DNA from 2 places in the Homoserinimonas sp. genome. Region 2 is predicted to be linked to the other one. Evidence: predicted binding sites of a transcription regulator. Region 2 holds the regulator's gene; the other holds the start of a gene.
What was found. Region 2 encodes HrcA, which represses chaperone genes, less so after heat shock. Its sites were predicted from a motif close to TTNGCACTCGNNNNNNNCGAGTGCNAA; they were not measured.

Region 1: a site for HrcA is predicted at 2,575-2,601, ahead of AC062T_RS13515 (Hsp20/alpha crystallin family protein). Genes of this name have one in related genera too.

What each region holds. Positions count from the first base shown of each region.
Region 1 covers NZ_JBACFR010000297.1:23,699-30,287, reverse strand. Annotated here, with positions in the region: gene AC062T_RS13530 (SDR family NAD(P)-dependent oxidoreductase) at 1-640, shown strand, start outside; gene AC062T_RS13525 (ABC transporter substrate-binding protein) at 704-1,687, shown strand; gene AC062T_RS13520 (amidohydrolase family protein) at 1,697-2,539, shown strand; gene AC062T_RS13515 (Hsp20/alpha crystallin family protein) at 2,669-3,094, shown strand; gene AC062T_RS13510 (class II aldolase/adducin family protein) at 3,141-3,857, opposite strand; gene AC062T_RS13505 (aldehyde dehydrogenase family protein) at 3,879-5,372, opposite strand; gene AC062T_RS13500 (iron-containing alcohol dehydrogenase) at 5,413-6,492, opposite strand.
Region 2 covers NZ_JBACFR010000056.1:767-7,355, reverse strand. Annotated here, with positions in the region: gene AC062T_RS02860 (PhoH family protein) at 1-13, opposite strand, end outside; gene AC062T_RS02855 (histidine triad nucleotide-binding protein) at 81-437, opposite strand; gene AC062T_RS02850 (16S rRNA (uracil(1498)-N(3))-methyltransferase) at 474-1,214, opposite strand; gene dnaJ (molecular chaperone DnaJ) at 1,215-2,318, opposite strand; gene hrcA (heat-inducible transcriptional repressor HrcA) at 2,378-3,400, opposite strand; gene AC062T_RS02835 (DUF4870 domain-containing protein) at 3,591-3,983, shown strand; gene AC062T_RS02830 (DUF4870 domain-containing protein) at 4,083-4,487, shown strand; gene hemW (radical SAM family heme chaperone HemW) at 4,519-5,751, opposite strand; gene AC062T_RS02820 (DUF1990 family protein) at 5,816-6,472, opposite strand; partial or broken gene AC062T_RS02815 (elongation factor 4 family protein) at 6,472-6,589, opposite strand, start outside.

The sequences.
Region 1 (6,589 bases), on a different contig from region 2:
CGTGGATATCTCGGCTGACGCCGTAGCCGCCGCCGTTGCTGAACTCGGCAGCGACAAGGCCATCGGCATCACGGCAGATATCGGCTCTCTCGCCGACGTTGACAGCTATTTCGACGAGTGCATCGACCGCTTCGGTCGCGTTGACGCGCTCTTCAACAACGCCGGAATCACCGCTCCACGGGTGCCGCTAGCCGACCTCGACCTTACGGCGGCAGCGAAGCTGCTCGACGTGAACATTATGGGCACCGTACGAGGAATGCAGCGAATGATCGCGCATGCCCGCGATCACGGTCAGGGCGGCACCATCCTCAACACGTCATCGGGAACCGCGCTTCAGGGCGCTCCCAACACGGGCTTTTACTCCGCCACCAAGGCGGCCATCATCTCGCTGACGAAGACGGTGGCGATTGAGGCGGCGGAGTACGGCATTCGGGTCAACACGATTCTGCCCGGCCCCACCGAGACCCCCACGCTTCTCGCAGCCCCAGAAGAGCGCAAGGCGTTCTTTCTCAGCACCGTGCCGCTCGGTCGCTTTGGTAAGCCGACCGAGGTTGCCGGGCTCGCCGCCTGGCTACTGAGCGACCAGAGCAGCTACTGCACCGCCGGCGTCTTTGCAGTCGACGGCGGCTCGTCGGCGTAACGCGCCGAGCATCCATTTCACTTTTTGCTGGCGGCTCGACGACCGCCCGACGATTGGCTCCCCATGAAGAAACCCATCCTTCTCGCGTGCGGCGACTACGACCGCACCTCGGCGCTCGCGACCGGGCGCGTTCAGGCCGAGGGCCTGGACCTCAATGTGCTCAACCTGCCCGTAGAGGAGATCTTCTACCGCACGGCCGTGTACGGTGAGTTCGACGTCTCGGAGATGTCGCTGTCGTCGTATTCGCTCACGCTTGAGCGCAAGAACGAATTCGTGGCTATCCCCGTGTTCCCCTCACGGGCATTCCGTCACAACGGCGTCTATGTGAACGCCAACTCGGGCATTAAGACGCCTCAGGACTTGATCGGCAAAACCGTGGGTGTCGCCGAGTACCAGATGACCGCGACCGTGTGGATCCGGGGCTTCCTCGCCGAGGACTACGGCGTGCCCGTCGACTCGGTCAAATACCGCACGGGCGGGCTCCACACGCCTGGCCGTCACGAGAAGATCGCCATCACTCCTCCCGGAATCGATATCGCTCCCATCCCAGAGGGCAAGACCCTCGACGCGATGCTCATCAGCGGCGAGATCGATGCCCTGCACACACCTCGCCTGCCCAACTCCTATCTCGATCGCAACCCCAATGTGCGCCGCCTGTGGGAGAACACAGAAGAAGAAGAGCTCGCCTACTTCGAGCGGACCGGCATATTTCCGATAATGCATGTTGTGGTGATTCGCCGTGATATCTACGAGCAGAACCGCTGGATGGCCCGGTCCCTCATGAAGGCATTCACTGAGGCGAAGAAGATCGTCACCGACAGAGCCGAGGAGACGGCGGCGCTCAGCAGCATGAACCCCTTCAGCTACCTTGCCGCCCGCAAAGTGCGCGAGACGATGGGGGACGACTACTGGTCTTACGGCCTCGAACCCAACCGAGCGACCCTCGCAGCGTTCTTGCGCTACTCCTACGATCAGGGGCTCATCACGAAGCTTCACGAGCCAGAAGACCTGTTCGCGCCCGAGACGCTCACGAACTTCGTCATTTAGGACCCCGTCATGCCCGTGATCGATGCGCAACTGCACGTGTTTGAATCGAACACGGCAGCACGACCATGGACGGGCGCTGGCTCGCCTCTTGCGCAGGCCACGGGGGCACAGACCATAGCCCTGATGGATGCCGCCGGCGTCGACTCGGCGATCATCGTCTCGCCCTGGCTCAACTACCTCGCCGACGCGTCATACGCCTACGAGGTAGCCGAGCAGTTCCCGGGCCGATTCTGCGTGGTCGCGCCCGTCGACCCGCGCCGAGTCGACCAGGCGGAGTTCGTGGCGGAGTGCGCCAGCAACAGCAGGCTTGTCGGGCTGCGGCTCATGCTGTGGGCACCAGCCGAGCGCGAGAAGCTCGCCGCTGGCGGTTACACCGCGCTGCTCGGCGACCTGGAGAATCGGGGTATTCCGCTGTGCGTTGCGCTGGGGCCCAGCGCGGCGGATGCTCGCCTCATCGCCGAGCGACACCCCGGCTTGAGCGTTGTGATCGATCACCTCGGGCTCGGCTCCTCCCCCGTACCGCCTGCCCCCGAGCATCCGTTCGATCGGCTACCCGAGATTCTTCGACTGGCCGCGCTGCCCAACGTCGCCGTGAAGGCGACGGGCATGCCCGCTCTCTCGCACGAGCAGCACCCCTACCCGGACATCCACGAGCAGCTGCACGCCCTGCTCGCCGCCTTTGGCCCGCAGCGCGTGATGTGGGGCACCGACTGGACTCGCACGCACGCGTTTCTCGACTATTCCGACGGCGTGACCTGGCTCAATTCCGCAGGGCTCTCTCGTCACGAACTCGCCCTCGTGCGGGGAGGTGCCGCTCATGAGCTGTTCGGCACCCACCGAGCGCTCAGCTGATCATCGGCCACCACTCCGCTAACTCGCACCATTGCGTGGCACTCTCCGGAGCAGAGCACCATTCACTCGCTCACAAGGGGTCACACGCGCCCTGCATGACCCTTCACTCGGAGACGAAAGAAGACAATCATGTCGAACCCACTCGATTTTCTCGGACACATCGATCGACTCGCCTCTGGCGCGTTCGACACCGCTCGCGGCCCGCGACTGATGCCGGTTGACCTGTTCCGGGAGGGTGACCAGTATGTCCTCAACGCCGACATGCCCGGAATTGACCCTTCCAGCGTCGACCTTGATGTCGACGGGCAACTGCTCACGATTAGGGCAGAACGCCGCGCTCCCGTGAACGAATCGGTCAAATGGCTCAGCCACGAGCGGCCGTACGGCAGCTACATGCGCCAGTTCACGCTCGGCGATGGAGTCGACGTTGAACGCATCACGGCAACCTACGAGAACGGGGTGCTCTCGGTGACGGTGCCCGTTGCCGAGAGGGCAAAGCCCCGCAAGATTCAGATCACCTCGAAGGAGGGCGAGCGCAAGGAGATGAGCTCATAGCTCTGAGCTGTCTGCGACCCGTGAGCAGGGGTGCTGACACCGCTTTTTAGCGCGCGCTGGCACCCCTCACCAGGTACTCATAGCCAGCGCGAAGTTGTGCCGGCACCCACTCAAACTCGGCCAGGTCGGCTTCGGATGCCCAGGTCTTAACCTCGCCGGCGCTGAGCGCGCTGAGCATTGTTGTGGCGGCCCGCTCAAGGAGCACCGCCGTCATGACCGCCGTGGCAACATCCGGACCCGTCATGGCGAAACCATGCTGGGGCATGAGCACGCCGACGTTGTCGGCGAGTACGTCGGCCAAGCGAACGCCCATCTCGGCATTTCGGATGAGGTTCATTGTCTCGGTGAACCGGGGCAACTGCGGCTCTGCAAACAACATGCCCGCATGCGTGAGTGGCCGCATGGGCACCTCAAGGGCGCACCACGCGTTGACCGCGTCACTGTGGGCATGCACGACCGAGTTCACATCGGGCCGCGCCCGATAGATCGACGTGTGGATGTAGAACTCGATATGCCGGGGCCCGTCGCCGACGACGACGTTGCCGTCCCAGTCAACGAGCACCACATTGTCGGGGGTGATCTCCTCGAAACCGAGGCCAGACGACTTCATCCACACGCCTCTGCCGTCGCGGTCGCGCACCGAGACGTGGCCCCATACGAGGTCAGAAAGCCCACCGAACGCGAGCGCCCGGCTCGCGTCGCTGACGAGCTGCGCGGTCTCTGCCTCGTAGATCAGGTCTCTGGCCGAATAGGTTGTTGTCATGATGCATCCCTCCGCTATGGCCTAGTGGCCGGCGGGGCCACCGTCGCCGAAGAGGACCGAGACGTTCTTGGCCTGCGTCCAGGAGAGGATCTCCTCGTGGTTCTCCTCGCGCCCGATGCCGGAGTTCTTGTAACCGCCGAATCCGCTACCAAGAAAGTGGCGAGAGGTCTCGTTGATCCAGACATATCCGGCCTGGACGTCGCGGGCGTAGGCGTGGGCCGTGCGCAGGTCCTGCGTGAACGCGCTGGCGGTGAGGCCATACTGCACGCTGTTGGCGATCGTGAGGGCCTCATCGTAGGTGTCGAACGGCATCGCCGCGAGAACCGGCCCGAAGATCTCCTCCTGGGCAAGGCGCCCGTACGGGTCGACGTTGTCGAAGAGGGTCGGACGAACGAAGAGGCCGTTGGCAAGCTCGCCATCGGTGACCTGGTAGCCACCGGCAAGAAGGTCAGCACCCTCGGACTTTCCGATCTCGATGTACTTCATCACCTTGTCGAACTGCTGCTTGTTGACGATCGCACCCGTGTCGGTGTTTGCGTCGTGGGGCATGCCCGAACGGATTGCCTCCATCTTCTCGGCGAGAGCATCGACAACGCGGCGGTGGATCGAGCGGTGCACGATGAGGCGAGAGGTCGAGCCGCACGACTGGCCCTGCCACGTGAAGTTCATGCCGTTGAGCGCCCCCGCGATGGCCTTGTCGACATCTGCGTCGGGGAAGATCACGAGTGGATTCTTGCCACCGAGCTCGAGGGTGACGTGCTTGACGCCCACCTCGGCTGCGCGGCGCTGAATCATGCGGCCCGTGCCATCTGCGCCAATGAAGGCGAGTCGCTGAACGTCGGGGTGAGCGACAAGCGCGTCGCCTGCCTCGTGGCCGTATCCCGTGATCACGTTGATGACGCCGGGAGGGAAGATCTCGTTAATGATGTCGGCCGCAGCAAGCGACGAGAGCGATGTGTGCTCAGACGGCTTGGTGACGACCGTGTTGCCGGCGGCAAGGGCGCCAGCCATCTTGCCGACCGTGAACAGCAGCGGGTGGTTGAACGCGCTGATGCGGCCGACGACACCATAGGGCTGGCGAAGCGAGTACATGAGGCGCTCGCTGCTGGAGGGGATGGTCGAGCCCTGGGCCTCGAGAACGAGCCCAGCGTAATAGCGAAGCTGTGCCGCGGCGACGTTGCTGTCGCGGCGCATCTCGTGAAGCGGACTGCCGTTATCGAGCGAGTCGAGGGCGGCCAGTTCTTCGCCGTTAGCCTCGATGGCGTCGGCGAGACGGTCGAGATACTTGGCGCGCTGCAGAGGCTCAAGGGCCGCCCATGCGGGAAACGCCGACTTGGCGGCGGCGACTGCATCGTCGACATCCGAAGCAGTGAGTCGGGGAATCGTGGTGATGACCTGGCCGTTCGACGGGTTGATCACGTCGATCGTCGCACCGTCGGAGGCGCCGCGGCGCTCGCCCCCGATCAGGGCAAGGTTGGAGATGCCGGTGGCGGATGCTGTGTCAGTGATGGTCACGATGGGTCCTTTGGTTGGAACGAAGTCAGGGGGCGAGCGACTAGCGCGGAGTGGTGGCGAGGCGAGCAAGCTCGCGTATTTGCTCATCACTGGAGTCGCGGCGGTTGTTGCGGCGGAACGGGCTGGTCGCCCCGGCCTCGAAGAACTCGTCTTCTGCCGTGGCGATGAGCTCGTCGGCCTCAAATGCCGATGGGATGCCCGCCGCCGCATAGAGCTCGGGCAGCAGATCGATCTCGACGCTGACCTCCGGTGAGACGACACTGCGGTTGAACTCCGCGACGATCGGCAGCAGCACGCTGTTTTGGCGGCCGTGAGCGATGCGGATCTTCGACGAGCCGGAGAGGGCGTGGATGAGGCTCAGCCCGGCGTTGCCGCAGGCAAAGTTGGCCATGGTCGACGCCTCGAGCAGGGCCTGGAGGTCTTCGGGCCGGCGCTCCTTAAGCGCGCGGGGAAGCGTCTCGCGGATCGTCCGCACCGCGGCGAGCGCGACGGTGTCGGTGAACCGGGTTGCTCCTTTGGCCCACAGGGCCTCGAAGCCGTGGCTGAGAGCATCCGCAGCAGCATCGCGCATGGGAACCTCGGGGAGCCCGACGAGAAGATTGCCGTCGAGAACCGCGATATCGGGCTCATAACCCCAGCCGCGCATGCCCACGTTGTGGCTGCTCTCGGTGTTGTAGAGCACGAATGCGTTGGAGACCTCGCTGCCGGAGCCTGCCGTGGTGGGAACCGCGATGAAGGGCGCGGGGCGATGCGGGGCCAGGCCGATTCCCTCGTACTGCTCGACGGGAGCCTCGTTGGTGAGGAGCAGCGCGACGGCCTTGGCCTGGCTGAGTGCACTGCCGCCACCCACACCGATAACAATGTCTGCGCCTGCGGCTCTCGCCTCTGCGGCCGCGGCCTCCGACGCGATGATCGTGGGGTCGACCTCGGCAAGACCGACAAAGACGACACCGGAACCGAGCTGCTGCTCAAAGCGATCCAGCACGCCGACCCGCTTGAGCCCTGCGTCGCCGATGAGAGCGATGCGGCTGCCGCCGAGCGTCGCGACGTGATCGAGGAGCGATTCGCTCGAACCAAGTCCTGCATAGACCCGGGTGGGGTTGGTGTAGAGCGCAGTCATCGTTGTCCTTCGTATGTGGGCCAGGGAGTCGGCACGTCTGCGTGCGCTCAGGCATCCCCGGCGATCACAAGACTAGGCAGAGGGCCGATGCCGAGGG
Region 2 (6,589 bases):
GGAGGTCGACCATCGAGACCGTATCGACATGGATCACCGTGCGAAGCGAGTCATTGCTTGCTCCGCCGGTCCGTGCAGTGTCAGTCGCCAAGGGAGCCTTCCGAGAGGGTGCCGCCCAAAACGTGAGCGTGCACATGGAATACGGTCTGGCCGGCGCTCTCGCCGGTGTTGAATACGAGGCGGAACTCGCCTCCACAGTGCTCATCCGCCAGGGCCTGCGCCGTCGCAACCATCTCCGCGAGCAGGCTCGGATCGCCGGCCGCAAGTTCTGCAACGTTGCGGTACTGCGGGTCGCGGGGAATCACCAGCAAATGCACGGGCGCCTTAGGCGCAATGTCGCGAATGGCGATAACACGCTCGCCGTCGAACACGACATCGGCAGGAATTTCACCGGCGATGATGCGGGAGAAGATCGATGGTTCGGCTGCGGCAGACATGCCACAAGCTTAAGCGCAAACGCCTCAGGGCGGTGGCTACCAACGACCAAGCTGCGCATTGAGCACGGCGATCGCGGCAGGCCCGGCAGTGCTGGTGCGGAGGATGCCGTCGCCGAGCTTGACGAGAACAGCGCCTGCTTCGCGCAGGCTCGAGAGTTCGCCATCAGCGACACCCCCCTCAGGGCCCACGACCAACACGATCTCGTCGTGCCTCTCAAGCTCATCCCTGCTGAGCTCCGTGAGCCGCCTCTCCGCGGTCGGTTCAAGGACCAGGATGAGCGCGCTGCCACCCCGCACCGCCAGTTGTTTGGTCGTTGCCACCTCGCCAACGGCGGGCACCCACGGGCGCATCGACTGCTTGCTCGCCTCGCGCACGATCGAATGCCAGCGTTCCCTGCCCTTGGACGCCTTGGCGGCATCCCAGCGAACGATCGACCGCTGAGCCGCCCACGGAATGACGGTGTCTACCCCGAGTTCTGTCGCCGACTGCACCGCGCTCTCATCCCGCCCGCCCTTGGCGAGGGCTTGGGCGAGAACGAGCGCCGGTGTCGGCCGAGGAACCTGCGTCACGGTCTGCGCGACAACGCTCAGCAGATCGGGCCGAGCCTCGGTCACCTCACCGGTGACGACGAGACCTGCCCCGTTGCCAATCGACAACGACTCCCCGACCCGGATGCGGCTCACGCTGACGGCGTGCTTTGCCTCGGCGCCCGTAATCGACACTGTCGCGCCGACGCTGGCAGAGGCGAGGGATTCTGCGAGGTAGAAGTGCGCCATCTACAGGTTGAGGAACCGGTCACGGAGCTTCTGAAAGAGTCCCTGCTGAAAGTGCGACAGGTGCGGAGGCACGGAATGCTGCGAACGGGCAAGCTCCTGCACGAGTTCGCGCGACTTGGAATTGAGCTTGGTCGGGGTGAGTACTTGAACACCGATCTTGAGGTCGCCGCGGCCAGCACCGCGGAGGTGCGTGATTCCGCGGTCCTTGACCGTAATGACCTCGGCGCTCTGCGTTCCCGGCTTGACCTCGACCTCGACAGGGCCATCGAGCGACTCAAAGACGGCGGTCGTGCCAAGAATGGCATCCGTCATCTGCACCTCAAGCGTTGCGAGCAGGTCATCGCCATTGCGGCTAAAGACATCGTGGTGGCGCACCTTGATCTCGAGGTATAGGTCGCCGTTGGGGCCTCCGGCAGCGCCGACCTCCCCCTGACCAGGCATCTGCAAGCGCAGCCCCGTGTCGACTCCGGCGGGAATGTCTACGGGGATACGGCGACGGGCACGAACGCGGCCCTGGCCGGAACACGTGGGGCACGGGTTCGGAATGACGGTGCCGTACCCGCGGCACGTTCCACACGGGCTCGAGGTCATGACGTTGCCGAGCAGGCTGCGCACAGAGCGCTGGATGAGGCCGCTACCACCACAGATGTCGCATGTGGCGAGGTCGGTGCCCGGCGCACAGCACGAGCCGCCGCACGTCTTGCAGGTGACTGCGGTATCGACCTCGACCTCGTGCTGCGTGCCGAAGATCACATCGGCGAGCTCGATCTCGACGCGGATGAGCGCATCCTGGCCGCGCTCCGTACGGGAGCGCGGCGGGCGGGTTCCGCCCCCACCTCCGCCGAAGAACGTCTCGAAGATGTCTCCGAAACCGCCGAAGCCACCGCCACCGAAGCCCTGCTGGCCGCCCATGTCATAGGACTGGCGCTGCTGAGGATCCGAAAGAACGTCGTAGGCGTGCGTGACCTCTTTGAAGCGTTCCGATGCGTCGGGGGCCGAATTCACGTCGGGGTGCAACTCACGCGCAAGCCGACGGTAGGCCTTCTTGATCTCCTCGGGGGTTGCCGAGCGCTCGACGCCCAAAACTTCGTAGTGGTCTGCCAATGTTGTTCCTCAATATGATCGTGCGAAACCGACCGGGGTCGGTCTCCTCTGGAGAAGTCTTAGTTGTCGCCGAGAAGCTTGGATAGGTAGCGCGCTACAGCCCGAACCGCCGTCATGTTGCTCGAGTAGTCCATGCGGGTTGGGCCCAGGACCCCGAGCTGAGCCAGCTCGCCGCCCGAAGCAGCGTACCCGGAGCTCAGAACGGATGCCTCGGCGAGGCCGTACTGTTCGTTCTCGCGCCCGATGCGCACGGAGATCGAGCCGACCTCCTGCTCCATCTCGCCAAACAGCCTGAGCAGGGTCACCTGCTCCTCGATGGCCTCGAGAACGGGAAATATGCTGCCGCTGAAGTCGTCGCCGGTGCGGGCCAAGTTGGCCGCTCCGGCCATCACGAGCTTGTCCTGGCGATTGGCGAGGACCTGCTCAGACAGGCTCTCGGCGATGAGGCCGGCCAGGGGCCGCTGCGCTGGTTCAAGGCCGTCGGCGAACGAGGTGAGATGAGTCGCAGCCTCCGTGAGGCCGAGACCTGTCAGCTCGGCATTGAGCCGGGCGCGAATCGCCGCGATATCGGCTTCGCTGCCCGTGGTCGTCACTTCAATGATGCGCTGCTCAACGCGACCCGTGTCGGTGATCAACACCGTCATAAGGCGGGTGTCGCTCAGCTGGACGAGCTCAACATGGCGGATGCGCGACCGACCCAGCGACGGATACTGCACGAGCGCCACCTGGTGTGTCAGCTGTGACAGCAATCTGACCGTGCGGGCGAGCACATCGTCGAGATCGGCGGAATCGCCCAAAAATGCTTCGATCGCATGACGCTGAGCGCTCGACAACGGCTTGACGTCGGCGAGCTGGTTAACAAAGACCCGGTACCCCTTGTCGGTGGGAACCCGCCCCGACGACGTGTGAGGAGCCGTGATGAGCTCTTCTTCTTCGAGCTGCGCCATGTCGCTGCGAATGGTCGCCGCCGACACCCCAAACGAATGCCGCTCGACAATGGACTTGGAACCAACGGGTTCGCGGGAGGCCACGTAGTCCTGCACGATGACGCGCAGCACATCCAGGCCGCGATCCGACACCATGACTAATCCCTCCACATTGGCACTCTTATACCTCGACTGCCAATTGTATCGCGCCCGTGACGTGCCTCGCATTGCGAGCGTGAGCGTCGACCGCTACCTTATCCATTGCCTGCGTCGCCCTGGATCAGGGGCCATTGGCCAGCACTCGCCCTGGAACGCCCCGGGCGATAGTTCCCGAAAGGCACGTGCAATGACCGATCAGACCCCCACCGCCGGAGCACCGGCCACTCCCCTCAGCCAGCAGGAAGACCGCCAGTGGGCATCGTTCGCTCACCTGGGAGGCATCCTCTGGATCCTGCCACCCCTCATCATCTGGCTCGTCTTCAAGGACCGCGGCCAGTTCACCAACTCCGAGGGCAAGGAATCCGTGAACTTTCAGATCACGGTGACCATCGCACACGTGGCCATTATGATCATCAACTCGATCCTGACCGTCGTCACCTTCGGCATCTGGGGCCTCTTCGCCGGCCTGCTGACGTTCGCCCTCTGGGTCGTCACCATCATCTTCTGCATCCAGGGCTTCGTGAAGGCCAAGGACGGGCAGTCCTACCGTTACCCGTTCGCCCTGCGCCTCATCAAGTAGCGCAACGCGGGTTCAGATGGCCGGGGGCTAACGCCCTCGGCCATTCGCGTTAACGCGCCGCAATGCCTAAAAACGCCGAGTGGATGTTTAATGGCGAGCATGACGAACCAACCTCCACCCCCCGCCGGCGGATATCAGGCAGTACAGCCCATGAATCCGAGCGACGAGAAGATGTGGTCGACCCTGATTCACCTGGGCGGCATCATCTTCGGCATTTTTCCCTCGCTCATCGGCTATCTCGTCCTTAAAGAGCGGGGGCCGTTTGTGCGCGCGCATACACGCAGCGCACTCAACTTTCAGATCTCGCTGATCATCTACATCGTTGGCGCGGCGATCATTCTGTCCATCGTCGGCGTGCTCACCTTCGGAGTGGGATTCATCTTTCTCTGGGTCGCCATAACCGGCATCGAGATCGCCGCGATCATTTTTATGATCATCGCCGCCATCAAGGCCAACGACGGGCAGTACTACACCTACCCGCTCTCGATCGAGTTCGTTAAATAGCGGCAGCGGCCCGGGTCTGGCGTGCCGCGCGCTAGTCGGATTCGGGCAACAGCCGCCGCACCACGGCGTCGGCGAGCAACCGACCGCGCACCGTGAGCACGATCGAGCCGCGCACCGCGGCAGCGCCATCGACGAGACCGTCGGCGATAAGGCCGGCAACGGCAGACCGAGCGCCAGCATCCAGATCGGCAATCACGAGGCCGTCGCGAATGCGTGACAACAGCAGGATGCTCTCGGTGCGGCGCGTCTGGGCATCGAGCGTCTCGCGCCCGGCCGCTGGCGAGTGACCCGCCAACACCCTGTCGGCGTACGCTGCGGGGTGCTTCACGTTCCACCAGCGAACCCCACCAACGTGGCTGTGGGCACCAGGGCCGACCCCCCACCAGTCATGACCGCGCCAGTACGCAAGGTTGTGACGGGAGGCATGCTCAGCACCCCTGGCCCAATTGCTCACCTCGTACCATTCAAACCCGGCGTCTGTGAGCATCCGATCCGCAAGCTCATACATGTCGGCTTCGAGATCGTCGTCAGGCTGCGAGACCTCACCGCGACGAATCTGCCGGGCGAGCTTCGTGCCGTCTTCGACGATGAGCGCGTAGGCCGAAAGATGGTCAGGGTTCTGGGCGATGGCGTGCTCGAGCGACCGCCGCCAGTCGTCGAGCGACTCCCCCGGCGTGCCATAGATCAGGTCAAGGCTCACATCGAGACCCGCCTCGCGCGCCCACTGAACAACGAGCGGGATGCGCTCGGGGTCGTGCGTGCGCTCAAGCGTGGCCAAGACGTGCGGAACCGCAGACTGCATGCCGAACGACACCCGCGTGAATCCCGCATGTTTGAGAGTGCGGAGGTAATCGAGGTCGACGGAGTCGGGGTTCGCCTCGGTCGTAACCTCGGCTCCCTCGGCAACACCCCAGGCCGAGCGAACGGCGTCGAGCATCGACACCAGATCGGATGCTGGCAGCAGAGTCGGAGTACCGCCGCCGAAGAACACGGTGGCCGCCTCTCGCCGGGCAAGACCGGCCTGCTCAAGAACTCGCGCGCCCAGCTCAACCTCGATTGCGGCCTGGCTCGCGTAGTCACTGCGTTTGGTGCCGCGCAGCTCCTCCGCCGTGTAGGTATTGAAGTCGCAATATCCGCACCTCACCCGGCAGAACGGAACATGGAGGTAGACCCCGAAGTCGCGGGTCGACGCGCCCTCGAGAACGGAGGCAGGCAAGAGCCCGTCGAGAGGCGCCGGATCGGCAAGGGGAAGAGCTGAGGGCATCCTCCCATTCTCCCCCAGCGCGGCTGAGTCGGCGGCGCATGCAGTGGCCGCTGTAGCGGTGTGCTTAGTCGACGGGGCCGCGGTGCGCCTTGAGGTAGCGCGCCCGCAGCACCCGCTGCGCAATGGCCAGCGCGGGGGTTGCCGCCCGCCACCATCCCTCGGCCGGTCCTGTGAGCGACCGCAGGGTGAGCCACACGGAACCGTCCTCCTCACGATCGACGAAGAATGCTTCTTCTCCCGTGAGCGGATGACCCGGCAAGGTGCCCAGGGCGATGCCCTTGCGGTCGGCTTCGTCGATAACGAAGATCACCCGCACAGGGAATCGCAGCTTGAGGGGGCCCCACTGCCATGCCAACCACACGGAATCACCCGGCGTGCCCAGCGGCAAGCCGTCTGGCCCATAGACCGTTTCGGCCGGTTCGCCGGTGACCGCAGGGGCTATCGGGGTTCCGTTGGCATCGAACTCCACGGGAGTGTAGGAGCCTTCCCGCACCTCGCGGGGGGTCTCCGTGAGCTCGACCGTGAGCCCGCTGCGGATGGGGATACCCCAGCCGAGAGCCGCGTGCCACGCAAAATCCCAGCGCGCGGGACCGGTGCCAATGCGCACCCTCCGCTCATACGAACGAAAACCCCGCGGAGGAAACCCGACGATCTCGGGTGACTGAGTTGCGCCCACTGCCGCATAGTTGACCGGGAGCTCCCAGAGCTGCCGCCGCGACACTACTTCTTGTCCTTCTTCTCCACGTCTCCCGAGAGCGCGGCGATGAACGCCTCCTGGGGAACCTCGACGCGGCCGACCATCTTCATGCGCTTCTTGCCCTCCTTCTGCTTCTCAAGG